Regions from separate parts of the Micromonospora sp. NBC_01412 genome, predicted to be linked through region 4. Evidence: riboswitches for the same ligand, from Rfam matches in the RefSeq annotation. Region 4 holds a riboswitch; each other region holds the start of a gene.
What was found. A riboswitch is a leader RNA that binds a small molecule or an ion and turns the genes downstream of it on or off. The one in region 4 is predicted to bind cyclic di-AMP.
Positions count from the first base shown of each region.

Region 1: linked by a shared signal. The riboswitch ahead of OG617_RS14375 (NlpC/P60 family protein) and the one ahead of OG617_RS06165 (coiled-coil domain-containing protein) in region 4 are both predicted to bind cyclic di-AMP.
Region 2: linked by a shared signal. The riboswitch ahead of OG617_RS24130 (C39 family peptidase) and the one ahead of OG617_RS06165 (coiled-coil domain-containing protein) in region 4 are both predicted to bind cyclic di-AMP.
Region 3: linked by a shared signal. The riboswitch ahead of OG617_RS16890 (coiled-coil domain-containing protein) and the one ahead of OG617_RS06165 (coiled-coil domain-containing protein) in region 4 are both predicted to bind cyclic di-AMP.

Region 1 covers NZ_CP109528.1:3,144,927-3,151,993, forward strand. Annotated here, with positions in the region: gene OG617_RS14370 (N-acetylmuramoyl-L-alanine amidase) at 1-1,377, opposite strand, end outside; cyclic di-AMP (ydaO/yuaA leader) riboswitch at 1,589-1,729, shown strand; gene OG617_RS14375 (NlpC/P60 family protein) at 1,742-2,782, shown strand; gene dcd (dCTP deaminase) at 2,834-3,412, opposite strand; gene OG617_RS14385 (pyridoxamine 5'-phosphate oxidase family protein) at 3,512-4,072, shown strand; gene OG617_RS14390 (zinc metalloprotease) at 4,147-5,130, opposite strand; tRNA gene OG617_RS14395 (tRNA-Gly) at 5,397-5,470, shown strand; gene OG617_RS14400 (DUF1772 domain-containing protein) at 5,665-6,165, opposite strand; gene OG617_RS14405 (NAD(P)H-binding protein) at 6,171-7,025, opposite strand.
Region 2 covers NZ_CP109528.1:5,452,659-5,459,725, forward strand. Annotated here, with positions in the region: gene OG617_RS24110 (polysaccharide pyruvyl transferase family protein) at 1-911, opposite strand, end outside; gene OG617_RS24115 (acyltransferase family protein) at 1,220-2,473, shown strand; gene OG617_RS24120 (hypothetical protein) at 2,631-3,092, shown strand; gene OG617_RS24125 (hypothetical protein) at 3,224-3,985, shown strand; cyclic di-AMP (ydaO/yuaA leader) riboswitch at 4,319-4,460, shown strand; gene OG617_RS24130 (C39 family peptidase) at 4,650-5,546, shown strand; gene OG617_RS24135 (alpha/beta fold hydrolase) at 5,783-6,517, shown strand; gene OG617_RS24140 (CDP-glycerol glycerophosphotransferase family protein) at 6,587-7,067, opposite strand, start outside.
Region 3 covers NZ_CP109528.1:3,656,316-3,663,382, reverse strand. Annotated here, with positions in the region: gene OG617_RS16920 (hypothetical protein) at 1-442, opposite strand, end outside; gene OG617_RS16915 (heavy-metal-associated domain-containing protein) at 471-680, opposite strand; gene OG617_RS16910 (metal-sensitive transcriptional regulator) at 825-1,127, shown strand; gene OG617_RS16905 (DUF305 domain-containing protein) at 1,196-1,825, opposite strand; gene OG617_RS16900 (hypothetical protein) at 1,917-2,597, opposite strand; gene OG617_RS16895 (YibE/F family protein) at 3,041-4,447, shown strand; cyclic di-AMP (ydaO/yuaA leader) riboswitch at 4,614-4,745, shown strand; gene OG617_RS16890 (coiled-coil domain-containing protein) at 4,749-5,771, shown strand; gene OG617_RS16885 (carbonic anhydrase) at 5,850-6,662, opposite strand; gene OG617_RS16880 (helix-turn-helix transcriptional regulator) at 6,909-7,067, shown strand, end outside.
Region 4 covers NZ_CP109528.1:1,421,616-1,428,682, forward strand. Annotated here, with positions in the region: gene OG617_RS06155 (HelD family protein) at 1-1,035, shown strand, start outside; gene OG617_RS06160 (cation diffusion facilitator family transporter) at 1,149-2,063, shown strand; cyclic di-AMP (ydaO/yuaA leader) riboswitch at 2,217-2,346, shown strand; gene OG617_RS06165 (coiled-coil domain-containing protein) at 2,351-3,421, shown strand; gene OG617_RS06170 (SRPBCC family protein) at 3,509-3,979, opposite strand; gene OG617_RS06175 (STAS domain-containing protein) at 4,115-4,489, opposite strand; gene OG617_RS06180 (hypothetical protein) at 4,841-4,984, shown strand; gene OG617_RS06185 (hypothetical protein) at 5,181-5,588, shown strand; gene OG617_RS06190 (cellulose binding domain-containing protein) at 5,755-7,067, opposite strand, start outside.

The sequences.
Region 1 (7,067 bases), 1.7 Mb from region 4:
CGCCGGCCGGTTGGTGGCGAAGTCCGGGTCGATCCGCACCATGCCGGTCAGCGGGGTGCCGGTGTTGAGCTCCGGCGCGCGCAGCAGGTCGAAGTAGTGCGACCAGTCCCAGTACGGGCCCGGGTCCCAGTGCATCCCCCGCACGTTCGCCGCGACGGTGCCGGGAACGTTGTCGTGGCCGATGATGTGCTGCCGGTCCAGCGGGACGCCGTGCCGCAGCGCGAGGTACCGGACCAGCTTCGACGAGGTGCGGTACATCGCCTCGGTGTACCAGGTGCCCTGGGCGGCGAAGCCCTCGTGCTCCAGCCCGATCGACTTGGAGTTGATGTACCAGTTGCCGGCGTGCCAGGCCACGTCCTTGGTCTTCACGTGCTGGGCGATGTGCCCGTCCACCGAGCGCAGCGTGTAGTGCCAGCTCACGTAGGTCGGGTCCTGGACCATCCTGAGGGTGCTCGCGTAGCTGGCCTCGGTGTCGTGGATGAGGATGTACTCGACCTTCTGCCGCTTCGGCCGGTCGGAGAGGTCGTGGTTGCCGTAGTCGCCGGGGTCGGCGCCGAGCGACTGGTACGGCGCGGGGATCCACTCGCAGGAGATGCTCGACGGGCACTCCAGGCCGTCGGGGCGCTCCGGCAGGCGCAGGCCGAGCCGGTCCAGCCAGGACTTCTGCGGGGTCACCGCGCGGGCGGCGAGGGTCACCCGCTGCCCGTCGTCGGTCACCCGGCTCTCGCCGCCGGCGATGGTGCCGAAGACCTCGTCGGCGAAGGCCGCCGCCGCGTCGGCGCCGTCCGCGCCGGCGTACCGGGCGACCGCGCCGTACCAGGCCGCCGGGTCGGTGCCGGCCCCGACCGGGGCGCCGATCTGCCGCTGGTACGACGCGAGCAGCGCCGCCCCGCCCCGGATGTTCGTCGGCGCGTCGGCGCGCAGGGCCGCCTCGTCGGCCCCGGTGAGGGTGGCGGCGGTGTCCAGGGTCTGCAACGACTCGGCGGTCGGGGCCTCGTCGGCAGACGGCTGGGCGGCGGCGGGGGCCGGGCGGGAGTCGTCCCCCCGCGGGTCCTCGTCGCCGGAGTCGTGGTGGGTGCCGGTGGGCAGGCCGGTCACGTATTCGGCGTCGGTGAGGTGCATCGGCCCGTACCCCCCGCTGGTGCTGGGGGTGCCGGCGTTGGTGTCCCAGCGGGACTGGAGGTAGGAGACGCCGAGCAGGACGCTCTCCGGCACGCCGTACTCGGCGGCGGCGTTTGCGTACTGCTGCTGGCGGTCGGGGGTCTGGCCGGCTGCGGCCGGGGTGGCTACGGTACCGAGGGGCACGAGGGCCGTGGTGGCGGCCACGGCGGCACCGAGCAGGATCCGCCTGCTCGACGACGCGACAAAACGGGGCATTGAACCTCCCGAGTGGATGTTGATGAGGTCACCCTCCCGCCGTCGTCCTCCCGCGTCAATAGCTTTCCACCAGGCGTTTTGATGTGAAGGAAACTTCCACACGGTGGTGTGGTATGCCGTGTCACGGCCTGGCGGGTTGCGGATCGATAACGGACGTCTCTACTCTGGTCAATCGTCGGCCGGTAGCTGTACCGCCCAGCCGGGCGGTGACGGTCCGACACCGCCGAGTCGCCTCCGGGCGAGCCGGGGACCCAGGTACGCCGGGGTGAATCCGCAGCGCCGCTGCGGTAGGGCGCTCTCCCTTCCCGCCCGAACCCGTCAGCTAACCTGGTAGGCGGTCAGGGAAGAAGGAGAACGGAGCCCGGTGGCACACCATGCCCCGCGGCGCCCGTCACGCCGGTCGGCGCTCGCCGACCGGATGCCGGCCGCGCCGCGCCCACGCTGGTCACGCTTCACCACCGCCCTCGCCGCCCTGGCCGGCGCCGCCGTCGTCCTGACCGGCGCCCCGATCGCGGCCCACGCCGACCCCTCGGTCGCCGAGATCGAGCGGCAGATCGACCAGGACTGGAACAAGCTCGAACCGCTCATCGAGCGGCACAACGCCACCCGCCAGGACCTCGCCCTCAAGCGCCGGCAGGCCGACGCGCTCGCCAAGCAGATCGGGCCGCTGCAACGCCGGGTCGACGAGGCGATGGACAAGGTCAGCGGCCTCGCCGTCGAGGCGTACAAGAGTGAGAACCTCTCGGCGGTGAACGCGCTGCTCGGCAGCCGCTCGCCCGGTCAGATGATGGGGCAGTTGGAGCTGCTCGACCAGTTCGCCGAGCGCCAGCAGCGCGACGTCCGGGCGGTCATCGACCTCCGCGACGAACTGGACGCGAAGAAGAAGCCGCTGGACGAGATGGTCACCCAGCTCGCCCGCACCGAGGCGCAGCTCGCCGCCAAGCGGAAGCAGATCAACGCCGAGATCGACCGGCTCCAGAAGCTGCGGCTCAAGGTGTACGGCAACGGCGGTGGCGGCGCGCTGCGGCCCGCCCCCTGCCCGGCTGCCTACCCGGGCGGCGGCGCGGGGGTCGCGGTGAAGTTCGCCTGCGCCCAGATCGGCAAGCCCTACGTCTGGGGCGCCGAAGGTCCCAACTCGTACGACTGCTCCGGCCTGATGCTCGCGGCCTGGGCCAAGGCCGGCGTGTCGCTGCCGCACAACGCGGCCCAGCAGCGGTCGGTGACCGCCCGGGTGAGCCGCGCCGACCTGCGCCCCGGCGACCTTGTCTTCTACTACGCCGACCTGCACCACGTCGGCATGTACGTCGGCAACGGCTGGGTGGTGCACGCCTCCCAGGCCGGCCAGCCCGTCAAGATGAAGCGCGTCGACGACGGCCAGATCAACAGCTACGGCCGCCCCGACTGAGCGGCGAGGGGCCCGTTCTGCGGGACGGGCCCCTCGACCACGCCCGCGCCGTCAGCGGGTGGGCCAGGTGTGCCAGTTCTGCCAGGAGCGGCTCGGGGTCGGGCCGCGCTGGCCCTGGTACCGCGAGCCGTACACCTTCGACCCGTACGGGTGCTCGGCCGGCGAGGAGAGCCGGAAGATGCAGAGCTGGCCGATCTTCATGCCCGGCCAGAGCGTGATCGGCAGGTTCGCCACGTTGGACAGCTCCAGCGTGACGTGACCGGAGAATCCCGGGTCGATGAACCCGGCGGTCGAGTGGGTGAGCAGCCCGAGCCGGCCCAGCGAGCTCTTGCCCTCCAGCCGGCCCGCGAGCTGGTCGCCGAGCGAGATCACCTCCAGCGTGGAGGCGAGCACGAACTCTCCCGGGTGCAGCACGTACGGCTCGCCGTCGGGCACCTCGACCGCCGAGGTCAGGTCGTCCTGCTGCACCGACGGGTCGATGTGCGTGTAGAGGTGGTTGTTGAAGACCCGAAAGAGCTTGTCGAGGCGCACGTCGATGCTCGACGGCTGTACCAGGGTGGGCTCGAACGGCTCCAGCGCGAGCGTGCCAGCCTTCAGCTCGCTGACGAGATCGCGGTCGGAGAGCAGCATCGCCACACCATAGCGACCCTGGTCGGTGGGCCTGTCATCGCCCGCTGCACCCGGCGTGCCGCGCTCGCCTGTCGTACACGTGTTCGATAGAATGTCGGCATGGCTTCCTGGTCCGAATTCGCCGCTGACGAGCCACGACTCGCCGGCGGGATCCGCCTCCTCATGCAGCAGTACGGGCCGGGCTTCGGCTACCTGGCCACCGTCCGCGCCGACGGTGGGCCCCGGGTGCACCCGGTCTCCCCGGTGATCACCGACGACGGGCTCTTCTGCTTCATCGTCGACTCGCCGAAGCGGCGCGACCTCGAACGCGACGGCCGCTACGCGCTGCACTCCTTCCCGCCGGAGGACAGCGACGACGAGGCGTACGTGGCGGGGCACGCCCGGCCGGTGACCGACCAGGCCCGGGTGGCCCGGCTCGCCGAGTTGGGGCGGGCCGCCCCGCAGGTGGACTGGCGGCTGTTCGAGTTCACCGTCGACGTGGCGATGCTCGCCCGCCGCTACCAGGGCGGCTCCGTCTTCCCGGGCGGGGGCCCGGGGCAGCCGGCCGTGCAGGTGTGGCTCGACCACCGGGCTGCCGGCGGCGCGGGCGGCGCCCCGGTGGGCGTGCCGGATCAGGGGCTGGCCCGGCACGCCCGCAGCGCCCACCGCGCGGCGGCCTGACCCCCGACGACGACGCCGGTGCCGGCCCCGTCGAAGGACGGAGCCGGCACCGGAGGGTCAGGAACAGGGGTGCGTCAGGCCGCGCGGTACGCGTTCCACGCGGTCAGCATCCGGCTCGCCTGCCCAGCGGTGAACTGGTGCATGCACGAGTCGTAGGTGTAGTCCATGAAGTTGGTGATCGGGTCCTTGCCGGTGGCGGTGCAGGTGTCCCGCCCGGTCGGGCACTCGAACGCCGGCGAGGCCTCCGCCGGGGTGTCGCTCACGCTGTCGCCCGAGCCGGAGCAGCCACCCTGGAAGGTGTGGTACAGGTTCAGCCAGTGGCCGATCTCGTGGGTGCCGGTGTCACCCTGGTTGTAGTTGGTGGCGGTGCCGCCCGGCAGGGACTCGCTCAGCACGACGACGCCGTCCATGCTGTTCAGCTTCTTCTGCGGGAAGGTCGCCCAGCCGAGCAGGCTGTCGCTCAGCTCGCCGAGGTACATGTTGAGGGTGTTCTTGCCGCCCTCACGCAGCGAGGTCTTCATCGAGCGCTCGGCCGACGAGCCCGACACGATCGGGTACCACGCCGGGTTGGTGACCCGGTTGATCTTCTGGAGCTGGAAGGCGAAGGCGGTCGCCGCGCCGCCGGTGGCGCCGCTGTAGGCCTGGTTCAGCACGGTGATCTGCGAGGTGATCAGCGAGTCCGGGATGTTGCCGCCGGCCCGGGTGCTGTTCTCCTGGATGACGTGCACGACGACCGGGATGGTCACGGTGGCGAGCGTGCCGGCACCGGCGCCGGCCCGGAAGCTGGCCCGCTCGCGCAGGGCGCCCGCCAGGTCGGCCTCGCGCTGGCGGACCTGTGCGGCGGTCAGCTCGTTGGGTTCGTGCTTGGCCTGCGCGCCCGCCTTGACCCGGGCGTCGGAGTGCACGTCGGCCGGCTCGGCGCACGCCTCCGCCGGGGCGGCTGAGAAGGCCGATGCGGCCGGAACGACACCCACGGCGGCGGTGCTGAGCAGGAGTGCGAGGGTCGTCGACGCGACGCCGGCGGTACGCCGGGTCAGCAGGTTGGCACGGAGTCCCATGGGCCTACCTCTTTCTGGCGGCGCGGCAGGGGGTGTGTCGCGCCATGGCTAGAACGTGCGGCAGACGTTACAACCCATCGACGAATTTGAGAACGGCTATGTGGTGCCGGCCTGAAACTTCTTCGATCCATCGATGGCCCGGAGATCGCGGGGAAGTAGGGAGTGTGGGTGGCGGCGGCGGCCCGGGCGCATGCTGCCGGTCGGCGGCACGCGATGGGGGTGCCTGGGTGCAGCCGACGACGCCGTCGGGTACAGTGGGGCCGCCTGCGGGTGTAGTTCAATGGCAGAACATCAGCTTCCCAAGCTGACAGTGCGGGTTCGATTCCCGTCACCCGCTCCAAGACGATGAGGCTGGTCAGGGTAGGTAGCCTGACCAGCCTCATCTATATCTCGACTACCCGGAACGTGCCGCGTGCCATTCACGTGCCATTAACCGACCTTGGCGAGCACTCCAGCCGACCCGTCGTCAGAGTCGCCGAGGGCACCCTCGATGCGCTTGCGGGCGGCCTCGTCCGCGCCGCCGGGGCGACGTGGTCACCGCTGGCTGCCCCAGAGGTAGACGCCGAATCCGGCAAGCAGCAGGCTGACCACGCTCGCCCCGGCGCGCACGGTGTTCCACCAGGTCCAGCGCGAGGCGTAGTCCGCCCAGATCCGCGCCGCCTCCGCCGGGTCGGTCGGCACACCGGCCGCGTCGAGCGCCTCGTTCATCGGCACGTTGAGGGCCACCGTCGGGATGAACGCGCCCACCAGGTACGCGGCCCCGGCCAGGAAGAACAGCAGCGCCGCCGAACGGTGGCCGAGGATCAGCAGCAGTACGCCGGTGATCGTGGCCGCGAGGATGGGACCGAAGAAGGTGACGAAGAAGAGCGGATTTTGGATCTTCTGGTTGATGCTCGTCATGGACCGGATCGCGGTGCCGGCGTCGGTCGCGTTCAACCCGGGCATCACGGACACGGAGAAGGCGTAGTAGACCCCGGCGATCAGACCGGTCACCACCAGGGTCACCGCCGCCGACCAGGCTGCCAGCGTGTTCATGACGATCAGCCCCGATCCGGTTGTCCGGTCGCCCAGACGCCGGTGGCGACGGCGTCCCGCGCGTAGTCCGCGAAGTCCCGGGGCCGGCGGCCCAGAGCGCGTCGTACACCGTCGGTCAGGTGGGCGTTACGCCCGTCCAGGACCTTGCCGAACAGGTCGGTCAGGACGGCCACCAGCTCGGCGGGCACCTGGTAACGCGCCATTACCTCGGCGTACTCCTGCGGGGAGACCGACTGGTAGGTGATCGGTCGCCCGACCGCCTTGGCGATCTCGGCGGTCGCCTCGGCGAAGGTGAGCAGCCGGGGCCCGGTCAGTTCGTAGAGCTGACCCACGTGGCCCGCCTCGGTCAGCGCCGCGACCGCGATCTCGGCGATGTCGTCGGCGTCGACGAACGGCTCCCCGACGTCGCCGGCCGGGAGCACGATCTCGTCACCGCGCACCGAGTCCACCAGGAAATCCTCGCTGAAGTTCTGGCTGAACCAGCTCGCCCGCAGGATCGTCCACTCCGCGCCGGATCGCTGTACCACCTGCTCGCAGAGCTGAGCCGCCTCCTCGCCCCGGCCGGAGAGCAGGATGATCCGCTCGACGCCGCCGGCCACCGCCTGCTCGACGAACGCGCGGATCGTGGCGGGGGCGTCCGGTGCGGCCAGGTCCGGGTAGTACACCAGGTACACCGACCCGACCCCTTCCAGCACGCCGGCCCAGGTGCTCTGGTCGGTCCAGTCGAACCGTGGCTCGCCGGAGCGGGAACCGACCCGTACCGGACGGCCGAGGGCGGTGAGGCGGTCCACCACGCGACGACCGGTTTTGCCGGTGCCGCCGAGGACCAGGATGGGCTGTTCGTACACGTTTTCTGTCATGTCACTAGCCAAGCCGAGCGGGGCCTGACCGGGAATGAGTGA
Region 2 (7,067 bases), 4.0 Mb from region 4:
CGCGAGTCGTGCGCGAACAGGTAGCCCGGGGTGCCGGCGATCAGCGCGGTGATGGTGCCGTGGATGCGGGTGCCGAAGTTGAAGTCGAACCCGGACAGGTAGTCCATCCAGGTCCACGGGTCGACGAACATCCGCACCTTGTCCTCGACGAAGAGCTGGTGCGAGGTGTGGATCGGGATGGCGGCCTTCTTGCCCCGTTCCTCGGGCAGGTCGCCGTAGAGCAGGGTGCCGAGGGTCTTCAGGTCCTGCGGGAGGTAGCGCAGGTTCGGGTAGCGCTGGTGGTGCGAGCTGATCACCTTCGCCATCGACTTGACGTACGGCGAGACGGTCAGCGCCACCCGGTCCTCGACGGTGAGCGTCGCCTTCCGCTTCTCCACCCGCAGGCTGTCGCCGTGCAGGAACATCGACGGGCAGCCGATCACGTCGACCGCGGAGAAGCCGAGGCTGCGCAGGTACCCCTCGGTGATCTCGCCGCGCACGCCGATGCTGTGCGACCGGTCGAGCACCGCCTTCGTGAACGCCTTCACCGTGTCGTCGATCGGTCGCAGGTACTCCCGGTCGCCGTTGACGTCGGTCTGCACGCCGACGCCCAGCACCACCACCGGGATCTTCAGCCGCTCGATGAGCCGGGTCATGGTGCCCAGCCGGCTGGCGTAGCTGCGCCGGAACGCGTTCGCCAGCGGCACCACGAAGACGTCGTACCGCTCGTTGATCTCGTCCGCCTCGCGCGGGTTGGCCCGGAACTCCGACGAGGTGATCTGCGCCGTCGAGGTCCGCAGGATCTTGTGCGCCGCGTGGCTGAACACGAGGTTGCCGGTGTTGTCGCCGATCCAGTTGCGCTCGAACGTCTCCTCCGGCGAGTAGACGTCGAACGGGCCCTTCTTGGCCCGGAGCAGGATCCGCTGGTGCATCGGTGCCGTCCTTCTCGTCGTGTCAGCCCCGTCAGGGGTGCGCTGGTGGGCGCCGACCCGCCGTGGCCCGACGAGGTCGGGGCACGCCCGTGGGTGCCGAGACCGCGATATTAGGCCATCGGACGCCCGCTCCTGGCATTCGCGTCTCCCGGCGACCGCCGATGCGGGGGCCGGGCGGGCCCAGCGGGTAGGGTGCCCGGCGGGCGGCACCCGCCGGCCCGCCACGACGCGGCGGCGCCGGCCGCCCGGGGCGACACGAGGCGAGGAGGCGCGGTGCTGGTGACCCTGCGGACGGACGGGCCGCCGGCATGACCAGCGCACCGACCGTCGTACGACCCGAGCCGCCCGCCCGCCCGGCGAGCCGGCTGCCCTCGCTGACCGGGCTGCGCTGGATCGCCGCCCTGCTGGTCTTCGGATACCACGCCGGCACCATGCGGATCGTCGCCGAGCCCGACTACCAGGCCGTCATCGACCGGCTGTTCACCCTGGGCCTGTCCGGGGTCGAGTTCTTCTTCATCCTCAGCGGGTTCGTGTTGGTCTGGTCGGCCCGCGACGGGGACCGCCGACGCGACTTCTGGCGCCGCCGGCTCGCCAAGATCTACCCCAACCACCTGCTGATGTGGGGTGTGGTGCTGCTGACCGGCGTGTGGGTCTTCGCCGACCCGGTCAACATCCGCGCCGCGGTGGAGAACCTCCTGCTGCTCCAGGCCTGGGACCCGACCCCCGGCTACTTCTACAGCGTCAACTCGGTGAGCTGGTCGCTCTCCTGCGAACTGTTCTTCTACTTCTGTCTGCCGTTCGCGTTGCCGCTGGTCCGCCGGGCGCGGCCCGGGGTGCTGTGGGCGGTGGTGGTCGCGGTGCCGTTGCTGATCGTGGCGCTCTGGCCCGGTCAGCAACTGGTGCCGCAGGAGAGCACCTGGTGGTTCACCCAGGTCTTCCCCGTCGTACGGTCCCTGGAGTTCTGGATGGGCGTCGCCGCGGCCGAGCTGCTGCGCCGGGGGCGCTGGCGGGGTCCCGGCCTCACCGCGGCCAGCGTGATCTTCGTGGCCACCTGGGTCGTCGCCTCGCAGTGGATCCGCGCCGAGCTGTGGGCGGCCCTGCTCGCGGCGGCGTACCTGCTGGTCATCGCCGCCGCAGCCGACGCGGACGTGCGCGGCGCGCGGACGCCGTGGCGGTCCCGGCCGATGGTCTGGCTCGGCGAGGTCTCCTTCGCCTTCTACCTGGTGCACGTCTTCGTCATGGTCACCGTGCTGCGGCTGGCCGACCGGCTCGGCGTGGGGCTGCCCGGCTGGTGGGGGCCGCTGGCCGTGGTCGGCTTCCTGCTGGTGAACCTGGGGCTGGCCGCGCTGCTGCACCGGTGGGTCGAGATGCCGCTGACCCGCCGGCTCGGGCCGCCCCGCCGACCCCGCCCGCCGGCTCCCGGCGGCGGGACGGCCCCCGGCGACCCGCCGGAACCGCCCGGACCGGCGACGACGGCCGCCCCCACGACGGCCGCCCCCACGACGGCCGCCCCCACGACGGAGCGCCCCCGCGAGTACGTCGCCGTCCCCGAGCGGCGCTGACCGGCCCCGCTCCCGCGCCGCCCGCCGGGGTGCCGCCAACGCGCCCGCGACGGGTGGGCGGGTGGGCCGGCGGGCCGGGGAAGAACCGGACGATCGGGACGTCGCGACACGCCCCGCCAGCGGTGCGCCCCGCGGCCGGCTTCGGTAGCGTGAGCGGGTGCTTCCCGTCGCGCCGACTTGCCCCCTGTGGTGGGTCGCGCGCTGGACCGCCCGGATGCTCACCAGCCTGGCCGTCGCGGTCGCCTTCTCGCTGGGCGCCGGATCGCTGTCGTTCGACCCGGCGCCGCCCGCCGACGCGGGCGGCCAAGCCCCGGCCTGGTCGCTGGCCGGCAGCCTGCCCGTGGTCGGGGCTCCCGACCACGACCCCGTGCCGGCCTGGTCCCTGGTCGGCAGCACGCCCGCCATCGGGGCGTCCGACCACGGCCCCGCCCCGGCCGCCGGGGTGCGCGCGGCCGGCCCCGGCCGGGCCGCCGCCGACACCCCGGCCGCCCCCGCGCACCCCGCCGCGGTCCCGCCCGGCCCGGCGGGCCGGTCCGTGGTCGACCCGGCCCCGGCGCCCCGGATGCCCGTCGGCCCCGCCCCGGCGACCGCCGGGTCGCGCGCGCCGCCGCGCGGCTGACCCGCCCGCGACACCGCCCTCTCGCGAAACCTCACCACCGCACCCGTCCGCCCGGCCCGGTGGCGCCCCGCGCCCCACCCGGTGGCGCGCGGAGCCCGCTTCCCGCATCCACCCTCCGTGAGGTGCCGACCATGGACATCGTTCTCTACCAGTTCCTCGTCGAGGTGCCGCTGGCCGCCGCCATCTGGTCGGTGCTGCTCGTGGTGGCGCTCGGGGTGCTCACCGCCCTGGTCGCCCGCCCGCAGCGGGACCGGCCGGCGGTCGACCCCGCCCCGCCCGCCGTCGACCCGGTCATCGAGGAGGCCACCGACCTGCGCCGGTACGCCGAGGAGGTGGGGGTGGCCGCCGTCGGCGCCGCCCGGACCGCCCGCCGGCGGCGCGAAGCGTGGCTGGCCGCCCAGGACGCCCTCGATCGGGCCTGGCAGGCGTACGACGAGGCGGAGGCCGCCGCGCGGCGCTTCTCCGGCGCGGGGGCCCTGCCTGCGCCGCGCACCCCCCGAACCCCCGCCGAGTACGCCGCCCGGGAGCGTTGGCTGCACCACGCCGCGACGGCCGCCCACCTGCGCGGCGAGCTGTCCATCCGGCAGCTCTGCGACGTCTTCGCGCACCGGGGCGGCTGGAACCCCCGGCTGCACCCGGCCCAGCAGGAGGTCGTGCTGGCCCGGGCGGTGCGGGACGGGAGGCAGGCCGGCCACCGGGCGGCGGTGGCCCGGGAGCGGGCGGCCTGGCGCGACGCCGAGCTGGCCGCCGAGGCCGCCCGGACGCTGGCCGTCGAGGCGTACGCCGCTGCGGAGCGGGCCCGCCCCGTCCGGTCGCCCACGCCCCGGGCAGCGACGGCGGCGGCCGGCCGCATCGTCCCCGCCGCCCGCTGGCGTCCGGCCCGGGCCGGCTGACCCGATCCGGGCGGTAGCTGACCCGATCCGGGCGTCGCGGTGGCCGGCCCCGGATTTCTTGGGTGATGCCGGTCACGTCGCTCGGGTAAACGGGCAGTCGACCCATCGGGGTGGATCGGCCGACACAACTCACCGACGATCACGACCAATCGTCCGGTTGTCGCCCTGCGGCACCCCGAAGGCCCGTAATCCCATTGAGTCACGTCAGTTCCCAATGTGCCGCAAGAAAGTTGATCGGAGAGGGTTTAGGCAGGTGGGAGGGGGTTGGCAGGGCTTCGACCGGCCAGTAATGTCGGCCCGTCCGGTGCGGTACCCGATCGCAAGAGGCGACGCCGCGCCGACCCGCTCAATCGTGACCATCACGAACCGGGGACCCAATGCAGTGTGGGGTGAATCCGCGGGCCACGGCCTGCGGTAGGGCGATCTTCCCGCCCGAATCCGTCAGCTAACCCGGTAGGCGGTGTCGGAAGGAGTGCCATCCTCGTGCAGCGCGACCCCATCCCTCGGTTGTTCCTCCACTGCGGCGCCATGGTGCCCGCGTCCGTCGCCCCTGGGCTGACGAGCTGACCCGCGCACCCGCCCGTACGCCCGGCTGACCGGGCGTCTTCCCAGAGCGGTCCCCACCGGCCGTGGACGTCTCGTCCGCGCCGCCGTGCGACGACGCATGCCCGGGTGCCCCGCTCTCCGCCCCACCCCCGTGGAGGAACACGTGAACGACCACCTCAAGCGGCAGTTGCGACGTCTCGCCACCGAGCGCCCGTACCAGGTCGTCGCCGGCTCGGCCGCGGCGCTCCTGCTGGCCTCCGGCACCGGTGTGCTGCTGGCCGGCGCCGACGACACCCCCGCCCCGCGGCAGACCACCAACGCCGCCGTGGCCGAGATCGCACCCCGCCTCGACGGCGTGGCCAGCCGCGCCCAGGCCCGGGTCGGCGCGACCGCGTCGCCCAGCGCCTCGCCGTCGCCGAGCGCCACCACGGCCGCGCCGAACCCCGACCTGACCACCAAGGCGGCCCCGAAGCAGACCACGGCGAAGGCGGCCGCCCCGAAGCCGCCGTCGTCGAAGTCCCTCGACTACGACTACCAGGCGCAGACCACCTACTTCTACTGCGGCCCCGCGGCGGTTCGCAACGCGCTCTCCGCCACCGGCGTCGGGAGCAACCAGGACGGGCTGGCCAGCCGCCTCGGCACCACCGAGATGGGCACCAACTCGGCCGAGGACACCACCCGGGTGCTCAACGAGATGGTCAAGGGCGACCCGTACCGGACCCGGATGATCCCGGGCGGCGCCGCCACCCGGGCCCAGATCGACCGGCTCCAGGCCGACGTGGTGACGGCGGTCGGCGCCGGGCGCGGCGTCGTGGTGAACATCGCCGGCGACGCCACCGACGTCGACGGCGGCTGGCACTCCTTCCCCGGCGGCCACTACATCGCCGTCGTCGGCTACCGCAACAACGGCAGCACCGTACGGATCGCCGACTCGGCGAACCCGGCCGTCCCGGCGTACTGGATCAGCACCACCGCCCTGGCGCACTGGGCGGCGACCAGGGGCTACTCGGCCTGATCGCCCTCCCCCCACCGGCCCCGGCTCACCCTGTGAGCCGGGGCCGGTGCCGTCTCACCCCGGCCGGGCCGCCCGTCGCCCGCCCCGGTCCGACCCCGCCCCGCCCGTGCCCCGACCCGGTCCGCCCGGGTCCGTGTCGTGTCCCGCCCGGGTCCGTGTCGTGTCCCGCCCCGGTCCGTGTCGTGTCCCGGTCCGGCCTCTCGCCCGGCGGGCCGCGCGGTGCGACACTGCGCTGCGTGACCGACGACACGGGTACCCGGCGCGTGGCTCTGCTGCTGCACGGCATGGGCGGCACGGGGGAGGTGTGGCTGCCCTGCGCGCCGCTGCTGGAGAGCCGCTGGCCTGGCCGGTGGCTGGCGCCCGACCTGGCCGGCCACGGCTGGTCGCCGGCGCCGTCGGTCTACACCTTCGCCGGGCTCGCCGACCGGGTGGCCGAGGGGCTGCGCCCCGGCGACCGGCTCGTGGTGCTCGGGCACTCGCTTGGCGGGGTGGTCGGCCTCGCGCTGGCCGCGCGCGGCCGAGGGCTGCCTGTCGACGCGGTGGTCGGTCTCGGGATCAAGGTCGCCTGGTCGGCCACCGAGCTGGACCGGGCCCGCGAGCTGGCCGCCCGCCCCGTGACCTGGTTGGCCTCCCGGGACGAGGCGGCCCGCCGCTACCTGCGGGTGTCCGGCCTGGCCGGGCTGGTCGCCCCGGACGATCCCGTGGTGGACGCCGGGCTGCGCCGGGAGGGCGGCCGGTGGCGGCTGGCCATGGACCCCGCGGTCTTCGGGGTCGGCGCACCGGATCTGCCCGCCCTGCTGGCCGCCGTCGACGTCCCGGTCCTCCTGGCCCGGGGCGAGCACGACCCCATGGTCACCGACGCCCAACTCGGGGAACTGGCCGTCCCGACGGCCACCCTGCCCGGCCTCGGCCACAACGCACACGTCGAAAACCCCGCCGCCGTCCTATCCCTCCTGACCCCCCACCTCTGACGGGACACGGTCCCGTTGATCAAGAGGTTTCCGTCGGCTCTGCGCCCAACCCTGACGCAAACTTCTTGATCAACGCGGGGGTCGGGGGTGGGGGTGGGGGTGAGAGGGAAGAGGGGTGGTTGGGCGGGGGGTGGGTGGGGTCCAGGTTGGGGTCAGTTCGTGGCGGGCTGCCGTCAGGAATGCCTCGGCGTACTGCTGGGTGGGGAAGTCGCCCAGGTAGCGGGAGCGGGTGGCCCAGCGGGCCGTTGCCTGCGGGTCGGTGTCGAGCAGGTGGCCGAGCACCTCGTCGAGGTTGGCCGCGTCGCGCCGCAGCACGTAGCCGGAGCCGGCCAGGGGGAACAGCTCGACGAACCGGTCGCCGTCGCCACCCATGTCCGTGACCGCGTACGGCTTGCCGGAGTAGAGGTAGTCGGAGATCACCCCGGAGACGTCCGAGAGCAGCGCGTCGGAGCGGTTCACGCAGTCGACCAGGGACATCTCCCGGCTGGCCGCGGCGCCCCAGACGTGCTGCCGGCCGGTGCGGGCCCGGTCCGCGGTGAGCAGCTCCGTG
Region 3 (7,067 bases), 2.2 Mb from region 4:
CCGGGCCGCCGAGCGGGGAAGCGACCCGCCAGGTGCCGTCCGAAGCCAGCTCCGGGTGGACGTGCCGGAACCCGGAGAGGTCCCGCCGCGCGACGATCAGGTGCATCCGCTTGTCGTGCGCGACGTCGTAACGGGTGACGGGGGCATTGTCGGGGCCGGTGATCCGGAAGGCGAACTCGCCGGCCGGCGCGGCCACCGGGGCGAGGGTGTAGCCCCGGTCGGAGACGAGCAGCCCGCCGGGCAGGTGGGGCGCGGGATCGTCGGTGGAGGAGTGCGCGCCGCCGGAGGGCTGCGCGGCGCTGCTGTGGTCGGGGTCACCGGCATCGTGGCGGGTCTCGGCGGCCGGGGCGACGGGGCCGGCCACCCGGCCGACCCCGTACGCCGCGCCGAACACCGCCGCGAGCCCGAGGGCGAAACCGCTCAGCTTCGTCGCCGTGTTCATCGGGTACCTCGGTTCTGTGCGGGCGGCGTCACGCGCCGACGAGGTCGTAACCGGCCTCGTCGACGGCGGCGCGCACGGTGTCGGTGTCCAACGGGCCCTCGCTGGTGACGGTGACCCGGCCGGAGGCCAGTTCCACCTGGACGTCGCTGACGCCCTCGATCCCGCCGACCTCGGCGCTGACCGAGCTGGCGCAGTGCCCGCAGGTCATCCCCTGCACCTGGTACGTCGTGGTGACCATCGCAATTCTCCTCTCCCACCCACGCTACCCCCGGGGGGTAATCGTGAGGCGGACCACAGCCGTCTCCGGCATCAGATACCCATGGGGGGTATCCCCGTCGCAATGACCGTAGCATACCCCCTAGGGGTAGGCTATTCTCGGTGCATGACCGCACCGACGCCCGCCCCGACCCGGGGGTACACCGCCAGCAAGGACCAGTTGCTCGCACGGCTCCGCCGTGTGGAAGGCCAGGTCCGCGGCATCGAAAAGATGGTCGACGAGGACCGCTACTGCATCGACGTGCTCACCCAGATCTCCGCGATCCAGGCCGCCCTCGACAAGGTCGCCCTCGGCCTGCTCGACGGGCACGCCCGGCACTGCATGCACGAGGGCGCGGCCGAGGGCCGGGCCGACGAGATGGCCACCGAGATGATGGCCGCCGTCGGCCGCCTCATGAAGCGCGGCTGACCGCGCCCGCCGGCCTGGCCGGGGGACGGGCCGTAGAGACCCGTCCCCCACCTACAAGACCGCCGACGTCAGAGCCGGGCGAGGATCTTGTTCATGGCGTCGATCTCGCCCTGCTGGGCGGTGACGATCCGCTGGGCCATCACCTTGGCGTCGGCGTTCGTGCCCTTCGCCAGTTCCTCCTTCGCCATGGTGATCGCACCCTCGTGGTGGGCGATCATCATGGTCAGGAACTGCCGGTCGAACTCGGCGCCGGTCGCGCCCGCCAGCCTGGTCAGGTCTGCGGCGGACATCATCCCGGGCATGCCGTGGTCCATCCCCGGCATGTCGTGCCCGGGACCGTCCGACGGGACGGGGCGGCCCCACCCGGCGAGCCAGCCGGTCATGGTCGCGATCTCCGGCCCCTGGGCACCCTTGATCTCAACGGCGAGGTGCTTGACCTCGGCGTCGGCGGCCCGGGTGTCGGCCAGCTCGGCCATCTCCACCGCCTGCCGGTGGTGCGGGATCATCATCTGGGCGAACATCACGTCGGCGTCGCCGAACGTGGCCGATCCGCTGGCCGGTGCGCCGCCGGTCGCGGCGGGCTGCGTGTCGTGGCCGGAGGAGGCGTGGTCGGCGGAGCCGCAGGCGGTCAGGGCCAGGGCGGCGGCGAGCGCCCCGCCGGCCAGTGCGACGCGGCGCGCGATGGTACGAGTGGTCACGGTCTGGATCCTTCGGTGTCGAGTGCGTACGCGGGCAGGACGGGGACACGGGTCGCCGGCAGCAGAGGCCGGGCGCCCGCGTCGGGGCGTCCTACGTGCGCGACACCGAGGTCTCGGCCAGCCGCAGGCCGATCGGCCGGGGCGGTGGGGCACGCGGACCGGCGGGCGGCCCGCCCAGCCGACGGGCGGACGGGCCGACCGCCCGCACCCCGCTGAGCAGGAGCACGGCCACGAACAGCGCCAACGCGAGCGCCCCGAGCACAGCCAGACAGATGCTCCAGCCGGGCGGCCCGGCACCTGGATCGCCGGCGGGCAGCAGCCGCGTGGACGAGCACCCCGCCATCGGACAGCCCTCGGGCAACACCCGCACCGCGCCCACCCGCGTCACGCCGACCCGGAGCACGGCGCCTTCCCCCACCTCGGCCACGGAAGAGGCCGCGCCGACCACGCCGGCCACAGGAACGGCCACGCCGGTCAAGGCGGCCACGGGGAGGGCAGCGCCGACCACGGCGGCCACAGGAACGGCCGCGTCGACCATGGGGAAGGCAGCGCCGACCACGTCGGTCATGGCGGAAGCGTCGCCCGTCGCGGCGGCGTGGGAGGAGGCTGCCAGGTGCGCGTCGGGAGGCCCGGCCCGGTCGTGACCGCCGTGGTCCCCGCCGCCGTGGGCGCCGTGGCCGAGGGTGTGCATCGCGGCCAGCCCGACCAGGGTGCAGACCAGCAGCGCGAGCCGGGCCCACCGCCCGGCAGTCAGCACCGTCGCCATCCGCACCCGGTCCACGCTAGCCGGTCCGGCGGGACGCCCGGGCCGAACACGCCACGGGCGGCCGCACCGCCGCCCACCGGTCCCGGCCGGCGCGGTGACCTGCCCCCGCACCCAGGGCGGGACGATCGACCCGGAGGCCAGTCGGGGGCATGTTCCGGCGGGCAGGCCGACGCGCGATCGGCGTTCCCAGGTGGGGATGGCTACCATTCCGGGCGATGGTTGTCCGGATTCCGCATCGCCCGCCCCGCGCACCCCGCCGGGTGGCGCCGACCCGGCGGCCGGTGCCGGGCCGCCGCGCCGTCCCACCCCGTGTTCTCCATGCGTGACGGCGCGGGCACCGTCCCCGCCAAAGTCCGGCCGGACGGGCCGGGCCGGGCCGGACGACGGGAACGCTGAACCGCCCGGTACACCGGGCCGCACCCCGCGCTGACACCGTTTGGAGACCGTCGATGGGCGCCGACCACACCCGACCGGCCCCGCCCACCCCACCCGGGGTGCGGCGGGTCCTCGTCGCGACCGTGGTGCCGCTCTTCGTGATCACCGTGATCGCGGCGATCGTCCTCTGGCCCCGCGACGGGGGCCCGCGGGGCGACGGCAGCGCGGCGGTGCCCCGGTACCACGGCACGGTGACCCGGGTGGTCACCGAGGCGTGCCCGCCGCAGCCGGAGACGCCGGAGGACAGCTCGGGCGGGCCGGGCGCGCAGGACGGCCCGTGCGGCACGGTCACCGTACGGGTGGAGCAGGGGCCGGACGCGGGGCAGCAGGTCGAGACGCCGGTCCCGACCGGTCCCGGCGCGCCCACCGTCGCGGTCGACGACCGGATCGTCCTGGTCGAGCTGACCGACCCGGCCGACCCGTCGGCGAGCGCCTACAACATCGCCGAGCACCAGCGCGGCACCCCGCTGGTGTGGCTGGCGGTGGTGTTCGCGCTGGCGATCGTCGCGTTCGGCCGTTGGCGAGGGCTGGCCGCCCTGGCCGGCCTGGCCGCCACCTTCGCCATCCTGCTGACGTTCGTGCTGCCCGGGATCGGTGCCGGCGGGTCACCGCTGCTGATCGCCATCGTCGGCTCGGCGTTGATCATGTTCGTGGTGTTGTATCTCACTCACGGGGTGAGCGCGCAGACCTCCGTCGCCGTCCTCGGCACCCTGGGCAGCCTGGTGCTCACCGGCGTCCTCGGCACCCTGGCCACCGCCGCCACCCACCTCACCGGGTACGGCAGCGAGGACGCCACCACCCTGTCGATGTTCCGGGGCGACGTGGACCTGCACGGCCTGCTGCTGGCCGGCATCATCATCGGCTCGCTCGGGGTGCTCGACGACGTCACGGTCACCCAGGCGGCCACGGTGACCGAGCTGGCGCACGCCAACCCGGGGCTGTCCCGGTTGCAGCTCTACCGGGCGGCCACCCGGGTCGGCCGGGCACACATCGCGTCCACGGTGAACACCATCGTGCTGGCGTACGCGGGCGCGTCGCTGCCGCTGCTGCTCCTGCTCACCGCCGATTCCCGCCCGGTGACCGAGATCCTGACCACCGAGTTCATGGCTCAGGAGATCGTCCGCAGCGCCGTCGCCACACTGGGCCTGATCGCCGCCGTGCCGCTGACGACCGGGCTGGCCGCAATGGTCACCGCGGCGGGCCGGGCCGCCACGGCCCGACCCGGCCGGCCGGGCGGCGACGGGGACGTGCCAGCCTCGCGTACCCCCGGCGCCGGCCGGCACCCGGCGGAGCGGGACCTCGCGCTGGAGGCGCTCAGCGGTGGGCGGCCCGACGACCGGTTTCCGGGCGGGCCGGCCCGCCCCACCGATCCCCCGGCCCGGTGGGCCGGCCGAGAAGGGAGCACGGACAGCGCATGGTGACACTCCGCAGCGTGACCGAGAGTGGCGGCACGCGTGAGAACCGCGTCACCGACTACCGAAAGCAATTGCAAAATGACGCTTTTAGTCGGCATCCGGACGTAGATCCCCACGAGGACTGTCGGGTAACCTCGCTGCCGGTCACCGCCGAAGGCGCGCAGCGGCGCCTGCGGTGCCGCCGCCCAATCGCCGCGAGGCGAACCGGGGACCCAGGTACCTGGGGTGAATCCGCGACAGCGGTAGGGGCCACTTCCGCCCCGAACCCGTCAGCTAACCCGGTCGGCGGTCGATGGAAGGGAACACTGTGACGGCACCCCTGCGCCGCTGGCTGGCACCCGTGGCGGCCGTGTTCGCCGCGCTGGCGATCCTCGCCGGGCCGGCCATCCCGGCGCTGGCCGCGCCCTCCACCCCCAAACCCTCGGGGCACGAGGAGGACGACGAGCCCAAGCTGATCACCGACGTCATCGAGGCCGCCAACCGGGACTACACCCAGGCCAAGGCGAAGCTCGACAAGTCCAAGAAGCGCCAGCTCCAGCTCGCCCAGGAGGTGAAGCTGGCCGAACAGGAGCTGGAAGCGCTCGCCCCACAGATCAGCGAGATGGCCGCCCAGTCGTACCGGACCGGGCGGATCGGCCCGATGGCGGTGCTGCTGGAAAGCGGCGCCCCGGACTCGTTCGTCGAGCGCGCCACCGCCCTCGACCAGCTCAATATGATCAACGCTCGGAAGCTGGGCGAGGTCAACGACGCCAAGGAGCGGGCGGAACAGGCCAAGATCGCGGTCGACGCCGAGATCCGCGAGCAGCAGAAGCAGACCGCGATCATGGCGAAGAAGAAGCACGACGCCGAGAAGTCCCTCGCACTGGTCGGCGGCAAGGGCTTCACCGGCGGACTGGTCAACGCCACGTCCCCGGTCGCGAAGATCGCGCCGGGCCGGGGCTCGGATGGCGACTGGCCCCCCGAGTCGTGCAGCGAGAACGACCCGACCACCTCCGGCTGCATCACGTCGCGCACGCTGCACGCGTACAAGGAGACCAAGAAGGCCGGTTTCCACCGGTTCGTCGGCTGCTACCGCCCGGGCGGGCCGTGGGAGCACCCCAAGGGCCGGGCCTGCGACTGGTCGCTGCAGAACAGCGGGTTCGCCCCCTGGCACAACAACGACACCCGGATGTACGGCAACAACCTCGCCGCGTTCCTCATCCGCAACGCCGACCGGCTCGGCATCTACTACGTCATCTGGAACCGGCAGATCTGGTTCCCGGCGACCGGCTGGAAGTCCTACAGCGGACCCTCCGACCACACAGATCACGTACACATGTCGCTGCTCTGACGACGCCGCCACGCGATCGAGGGCCGTCCCACACACCTTGCGGGGCGGCCCTCGTCGTGTCGCGGTCCCACGAGCGCCTCAGGCGGCGGCCGGGGCCGCCCGGGTGGTCGGGGCGGCCCCCTGGAGCGGGGCGGCTCCCGGGGACGGGGTGATTGCGTCCTGGGCGGCCAGGGCGGAGGCGGCCGGGGCCGGAGCGCCCGGGGCCGCGGTGACGGCCGGGACGGAGCCGGCGGGCACCGCGGCCACCGTCCGCGCCTCGCCCGCGCTGAGCCGGTACGACATCCCGACCACCGCGCACCGCCCGGCGGTGACCTCGGCGGCCAGCACGGACGAGTTGGCGAGCATCGCCTCGACGGTCTGCGCGATGTGGATGTCGACGATCCCGTTGATGTCCTCGACCCCGCGCTCGGCGGCCCGGCGCAGGCTGGGCACCACGGCATCCACCACGGCCCGCAGGTGGCCGACGGGCGGGGTTCCGGTGCTGGCCGCCGCCCGGGCCGCCTGCACGGCGCCGCAGGAGTCGTGGCCGAGCACCACCACCAGCGGGGTGCCCAGCACGGTCACCGCGTACTCCACGCTGCCCAGCACCTCGGGGCCGACGGTGTGCCCGGCGGTGCGGACCACGAAGAGGTCGCCCAGTCCCCGGTCGAAGATGATCTCGGCGGCCAGCCGGGAGTCGGAGCAGCCGACGATCACCGCGAACGGGTGCTGGCCGTCGGCGACGGCCGCCCGGTGGCCGGCGTCCTGGTTCGGGTGACGCGGCACGCCGGTGACGAACCGGTGGTTTCCGGCGTGCAACTCCGCGAGAGCCCGATCCGGAGCGAGCGGGCCGAGATCGCCCGGGCGAGCGGCTGGCAACGGTTCGACCCGCTCCAACCCCGCCTCGGCCATCGACATGCTCAAATGATCCATGCCCCACCACCTCACCCTTCGGCCACACGACCAGCTCCCCCACCGTCACACGCAGCTAAAGGCACGTCAAGCGTTACGTGATACGCATTTCATACGTTGAGAAATCCTTGCGCCCGGGCCCGATGCGGCAGTGGCGCGCGAAGACCGCCCCCGCGCCCCGGTCCGGCCGGGACCGCAGGGGTATCCGGCCGCCCAGGGGAGTGCGCGGGACGGCGCCGCCATAGCATGTCGGACATGACGACGACGGCTGGCGCGAACGGGAGCACCCGGAACTGGACGTTCCTCACCAACCACGCGCACGTGCTGCTCGCCATCGCCCGGAACCCGACAGCCCGGCTACGCGACGTCGCGGACGAGGTGGGTGTCACAGAACGCGCAGCCCAG
Region 4 (7,067 bases):
ATCCGCCAACTGCCCGAGCAGCCCGCGTTCGAGGCCGAGATCGCCGAGCGGGCCGATTTCCGCGAGTTCCTGAAGGCGTGGTGGCCCCGGCTGCACCCCCGGCACGTGCTGGGCTGGCTGGCCCGCCCGGACCAGCTGCGCCGGTACGCCGGGGGGATCCTGTCCCGGGCGGAGATCGGCCTGCTCTCCGAGGCGTACCGGACGCTGGACACCGAAGGTCTCACGATCGCCGACATCGCCCTGCTGGACGAGTTGGACGCGCTGCTGGGCAAGCCGATGCAGCCGAAGCGGGCCAAGCGGGACCCGTTCCAGCTCGCCGGGGGCGTGCGGGAGCTGAGCACGCAGGCCGACCGGCAGCGGGCGGCCCGGGAGGCGGCCCGGGAGCGCCCGGAGGACTACCGCGACTACGCGCACGTGGTGGTCGACGAGGCGCAGGACGTCTCCCCGATGCAGTGGCGGATGGTCGGCCGGCGCGGCCGGCTGGCGTCCTGGACGGTGGTGGGCGACCCGGCGCAGACCGCGTGGACGGGCGCGGAGGAGGAGCTGACCCGGGCCCGGGACCAGGCGCTGGGCCGGCGACGCCGGCACCAGTTCGAGCTGACCACCAACTACCGCAACTCGGCGGAGATCTTCGCGGTGGCGGCGGCGGAGATCCGCCGGCTCTACCCGGACCTCAGGCTGCCCAGCGCGGTGCGGTCCACCGGCGTGGAGCCGGTCGCGCTGACCGTGCCGCCGGCCGAACTCGAACGGGCCACCGTCGCGGCGGTCGCCGCGCTGCTCGGCGAGGTGGAGGGGACGGTCGGGGTGATCACGCCGGTACCGCGCCGGGACGAGGTCGCCGGCTGGCTCGCCGGCCTGGCCGCGCCGCGCCTGCAGGTGGTGACCAGTCTCCAGGCCAAGGGCATGGAGTACGACGGGGTCGTGCTGGTCGCACCGGCCGAGATCCGGGCCGATCCGGGCTCCGGCGTGCGGACGCTGTACGTGGCGCTGTCCCGGGCCACCCAGCGGCTGACCACGATCGATCCGACCGGCTGACCGGCTGACCGACCGGCGCCCCGTCCCCGGTCGGACACCGGACGTTCACTTGCACACATAGCGATGTGAGCATACATTTGGCCGAGTCCGGATCGGGGACGGAGGGTGTTGGCGTGGGCGCAGGTCATGACCACCACGGCGCGGTGGCGAACGCCGCGGACCGCCACTCAGGGCGGCTCTGGGCGGCCTTCGCGCTGCTCGCCACCCTGATGATCGTCGAGGCGGTGGCCGCGTTCGGCACCGGCTCGCTGGCGCTGCTCTCCGACGCCGGGCACATGTTCACCGACGTGCTCGGCATCGGCATGGCGCTGGCCGCGATCACCGCCACCCGGCGGGCCACCACCGACCCCCAGCGCACCTTCGGGCTCTACCGGCTGGAGGTGCTCGCCGCGCTCGGTAACGCCGTCCTGCTCAGCGGCGTCGCGGTCTACGTCCTCGTCGAGGCGGTCCGCCGGTTCGGCGAGCCGCCCGAGGTGACCGTCGGCCCGATGCTCGCGGTGGCGACGCTGGGCCTGCTCGCCAACGTGGTCGCGTTCGCCCTGCTGCGCAGCGGGGCGAAGGAGAGCATCAACCTGCGTGGGGCGTACCTGGAGGTGCTGGGCGACCTGCTCGGGTCGGTCGGGGTGATCGGCGCCGCGGCGCTGATCGCCGTCACCGACTGGTGGTGGGCGGACCCACTGGTGGCCGTCGCGATCGGCGTGTTCATCCTGCCCCGCACCTGGCGGCTCGGACGGGCCGCGGTGCGCATCCTGGTGCAGGCCGCGCCGGAGCACCTCCAGGTGACCGCCGTGCACGACCGCCTGGCGGCGGTGCCCGGCGTGGTCGAGGTGCACGACCTGCACGTCTGGACGCTGACCTCCGGCATGGAGGTCGCCTCCGCCCACCTGACCATGGCGCCGGACGCCGAGGTGGGCGCGGTGCTGGCCGCGGCCCGCACCGCCCTGCACGAGGACTTCCACATAGAGCACGCCACGTTGCAGGTGGAGCCCGGGGAGTCGGCGGGCCCCTGCGGGCCGACCGGCTGGTGATACCCACACCCATCAATCAGGTGATGTATTGTGCCTTCATGCCGGTTTTAAGCGTATTGGCCCACGCACCGTCCGTCACGGACGCAGCGGGGGACCCATCCGCACCGGTAGGCTCTCATCCGGTCTCCGCCGGGCGGCGCCCTCCGGCGCCTGCGGTGACCGCCGCCTAATCGCCTCCTGGCGAGCCGGGGAACCATGTTCGTGGGGTGTATCCGCATGAGCGGTAGGGATCTTCCGTCCCGAACCCGTCAGCTAACCCGGTCGGCGGCTGACGGAAGGACATGCGTATGCCAGTAGTGGCACCTGTACGAAGGACCGCCGCCCGGATGGCGGCGATGCTGGTGCTGACGCTCGCCGTCGGCCTCGGGTTCGGGCCGGTGGCCCCGGCCGGCGCGGCCCCGCCCACCGGTCTGCGAGCCGCCGCGCCCGGCCAGGACGAGGAGGGCGGCACCCCGGCCCTGCGCGCCCAACTCGAGGCGGCCAGCAAGGGCTACCTGGACGCCAAGAACGCCCTGGCCCGCTCGGTCAAGCGGCAGCAGCAACTCGGCAGCCAGCTCAAGACGGTCGAGGCAGAGCTGACCGTACGCGGCGCCAAGGTCGACGAGATCGCCGGCGTGGCGTACAAGTCGGGACGACTCAGCCCGGTGTCCGCGCTGCTCAACAGCACCAGCCCCGCGGGCTTCCTGGACCGGATCGCCGCGCTGGACGCGGTCGCCACCAACGAGGACCGGGCGCTGCGCGACCTGCTGGAGACCCGGGACCAGGCAGCCAAGACCCGGCTGGCCCTCGACGGGGAGATCCGCGAGCAGCGCAAGCAGGTCACCGTGATGGCCAAGCGCAAGCAGCAGGCCGAGCAGGCCCTGACCGTGGCCAACGAGAAGGCCAGCGCCAGCGGCGGCGGGTCCAACCGGGGCACCTCCAGCGCGAACGCCACCCCGGCGAAGCGCAACTCCGACGGGTCCTGGCCGTCGGAGTCGTGCAGCGTGAACGACCCGACCCCGGCCAGCGGCTGCATCACCCCGCGGACGCTGCACGCGCTCCAGCAGGCCAAGGCGGCCGGCTTCACCCGGTACGTCTCCTGCCACCGGCCCAGCGGCTCCGGCGAGCATCCCAAGGGGCGGGCGTGCGACTTCGCCGCCCAGAAGGGCGGATTCGGCGGGGTGGCCTCCGGCGGGGACCGCACCTACGGCAACAACCTGGCGGCGTACTACATCCGCAACGCCGACAACCTCGCCGTCCTGTACGTGATCTGGTTCAAGCAGATCTGGCTGCCCAGCAGCGGCTGGAAGTCGTACAGCGGGGGCAACGGGGACCCGTCCAGCGACCACACCAACCACGTGCACCTGTCGGTGTACTGACCGCGCGTCCGGTGGCCCCACCCGGGGCCACCGGACGTCACGCGCACAAGCTGTTGAACCGGGCTGCGGTCGGCCCGGCCGCGCCGCTCAGGCCTGCTGGGCGGGGCCGTCCCCGGCGCGGTCCAGCACCTCGCCCAGCCTCCGGGCCAGCCCAAGGTGCGCCGAGCGGGCCTGCCGGAAGGCGTACCGGAACAGCGGCGCCGGGGCGGCGAGAGTGATCTCCACGTCGATCCGGACCACCCCGCCCGGCTCGTCACGCAGCCGGGTGCGGTTGCGCACGGTGGTGGCCGGCCGCTGCCGGGCCACCGTGACGATCTCGTCGTCGGTGACGACCAGCACATCCGCCTCGTACGTCACCGGGAAGCGCAGCGGCCCGGCGGCGAGCCGGTCGGTGATGGCGTAACTGGCCCGGGCGCCCGGCCGGGGCGGCAGCCGGCGCACCCGCGTGATCAGCGGATGCAGCTCACCCTGCCGGGCCAGGTCGCCGAGCAGCGCCACCGCCTCGGCCCGTGGGCAGCGGGCCTGGACCGAATACTCGAAGGTGTCTCGCCGAAGCACACCCCGATCGTCCCCCACCCGGCCCCCGGAGGGAAGGACCACCGCCCCGTCCAGGCGAACCGGCCCCGGCGCACCGACCTGGCGGCGTATCCCCCGGAGGGGCGGCGGAGACGGGACGCCCGGGGCGGGCGGCCGTCAGGCGCCCGGCAGCGCCTCGGGGGTGGGAGTGGCGGCGCCGGCGCCGGCGTAGTAGGGCTCCGGGGCGCCGAACAGGCCGAGCAGCCCGGTCACCCAGAGCTGCCGGTGCACGAACCGGCTCGGCTCGGTGACGACCAGCTTCACGCTGCTGACCTCGGCGGTCTGGAAACCAGCCACCATCGCGCTGATTCCGACGGAGTCGATGAAGGTGACGAGGCGCATGTTGAGCTCAATGCGGGCGGGACGCCCCTTGGCGAGCACCTCTGCGATGGCTTCGCGCACCTCGTACGCGGTGTCGACGTCGATTTCGCCACGCGGGACGATCTCGATGACACCACCAGACAGGACCGACTTCACGATCGACAGGCTCACGCGAGCACCTCCACTCGCCCGTTCACGGGCGCCTCATCAGTACGCGGGCCGCGACCGAGAGTATTCCTCCGACGGCCTCGGTCGCCACCCCTCGGGATGAGCAATTCCTGGATCAAGGCACAGCGGCTGGCCCTTATCCGGACTTTTCAGGTCCTGCTCAGCGGACGATCGGCCCGGAAGCCGATGTCGCCGACCCAGGGTAACGGTGACCCCCGACCTTCGCGCGCACATTGTGTGCCGGGCGTGCCTCGCGGGACCCGGTGAGAGAGGTCACGGCGGGCGATCCGCCACCGTTGCCCGCCCCGCCTACGCTCGGTGGCGTCCGTCACCCGTACTACGGAAGGACCACTCATGATCCGGAGATTGGCCGGCCTCGCCGGCGTCGGCGTGTTGCTCGCCCTCATGCTGGCCTGTGGCTTCGGCGGCGCGGGTGACGACGACGATGATGACGACGACGACTTCGCCCGTGGCGCTGCGGTGGTGTCCGTCCGCTGATCACCGCCGGACTGACCACCGCCGGACTGGGCCGCCACCGGCCGGGCCGGGTTTGCGGCCGGGTCCGGCGGGGCACTGCCCGAGTGGGCGGACGGGCGGACCGCCGGACCACGCCGGTGGGCGGGGCGCCCGAGCCCTGCCCTAGCCGAAAGTCCGAAGTGGCCGCAAGCTTCGGCACCCCGAGGAGGTAAGAACGATGTTCGGAACCGATCTGCTGGAACGCCGCAGCAAGCCCGAGCGGATCGCGGACCAGGCGTGGCAGCACCTGGTCTCCGCCGTCAGCTCCGCCGGGGACAGCGTCCGGGACACCGCCCGCTCGGCCCGCCGCAACGGTTCAGGCCTCGCCGATGACGCCGGTGACCTGGTCGGCTCCGCGGCCGAGGAGGCCCGCCGCCGGGCGTTGCGGGCCTTCGACTCGCTCGCCGGCCGCCGCCCGGCCCTGCCCTGGACGCTGCTGATCGGCGCCGCGCTGGTCGGCGCGGCGGTCGGCTGGGCCGCGGGGTCGGCCGCCCGGGCCGCCGGCGGCCGGGGCGACCGGGACGCCGACGACATCGAGTTCGTCGACGTCGACCGGCCCGACTCCCCCGTCGGCCTCGACGGCTGATCCCGCCCGGTCCGGCGGCGCGACGGTCTCCCCGCCGCGCCGCCGGACCGGCCGACCGGCCGAGAACCAGACCCGACCGACCAACCGGCCGAGAACCAGACCCGACCGGCCCCCACGCGCGGGGCCGCCCGGACGCCGGGGACGCCGCCGACCGACCGCGCCTTGGCTAGCGGGCGACGGTTGCGGTGCAGCTCAGCACCGGCACCGAGTTCGCCCCGGTGAAGCTGCCGAGGAGGCCGAAGGTGGTGCTGGCGCCGGTGCCGAGGGCACCGTTCCAGCCGGCGTCCCGCACCACGACCTGGGTGCCGGTCTGGGTGAACGAACCGCCCCAGAGCTGGGTGAGCCGCTGCCCGTCGGCGTAGTTCCAGGCCACCGACCAGGCGCTGCTCGGCGACCCGTTGTTCCTGACGGTCACCTCGCCCTGGAAGCCGCCCGACCAGGAGCCGGTCACCTTGTACGTCGCCGTGCAGCCGCCGACCGGCGCCGGCGTGGTCGGGGACGGCGGAGGCGTGGTGGGCGGGGGCGTCGTCGGCGCGGGGGTGGTGGGCGCCGGGGTGGTCGGCGCGGGCGTGGTCGGCGACGGGCTGGTCGTGCCGCCGAGCCGGTCGGCGACGAGGATGCCCCGGCCGTTGGTGCCCAGGTAGACCCGGCCGTAGACCCGGGGGTCGCCGGTCAGCGCCTCGCCCGCGTTGCCGTACTGGTGCTTGTCGTCGTTGATCCGGACCCAGCTCGCGCCGGCGTTGTCGGACCGGAACACGCCGTGCTGGCCGTCGACCGTGCCGAAGGTGAACAGCGCCGGATACGTCTGCCCGGGGGCCGCCTTGCCGAAGCCGATGTTCACCGCCGACGACACGTTGGCGAGCTTGGTGAAGGCGGCGCCGGAGTCGGTGGAGTGCCACAGGCCGCCCTCGCCGGCCAGCCAGATGTCGCCCTCCCTGCCGGGCAGCGCCTTGAACTTCACGTTGCCGGTGCTCGGCAGGCCGGCGGCGGCCGACGCGGCGAAGCTGGCCCCGCCGTTGGTGCTGACGTAGAATCTGCCGCCGCCGAAGCCGTAGAACTTGTTCTTGTTGACCCGGTCGGACTCGACCACCGCGTTGGCCGGGATGCCGGTCGCCGCGGTCCACGAGTTGCCGAAGCCGACCGAGCGGACCACGGCCTGACCGGCGTCGCCGGGCGCCCAGACGAACTGGCTGCCGTCGGCGGACGCGGCGACCGTGCCGCCGCTGTTGATCCCGGACGGCTCGCCGCCCTGGAACCAGTTCCCCCCGCCGTCGGTGGAGAACGCGACGTGGCTGTCGTTGGGCCGGTCCGCGTCGGTGAAGTTGCCGGCCCGCACCAGCACCGACGGGTTGGTCTCGGCGTAGTCGAGGCTGGTGGTGCTGGTGAAGTTCGGCTGGGTGAACATCATCGGCGGCACGGCCGCGAGGTCGGTGTGCCGGAAGCCGCCGATGTCACCGAGCGCGCTGACCAGCGGCGCCC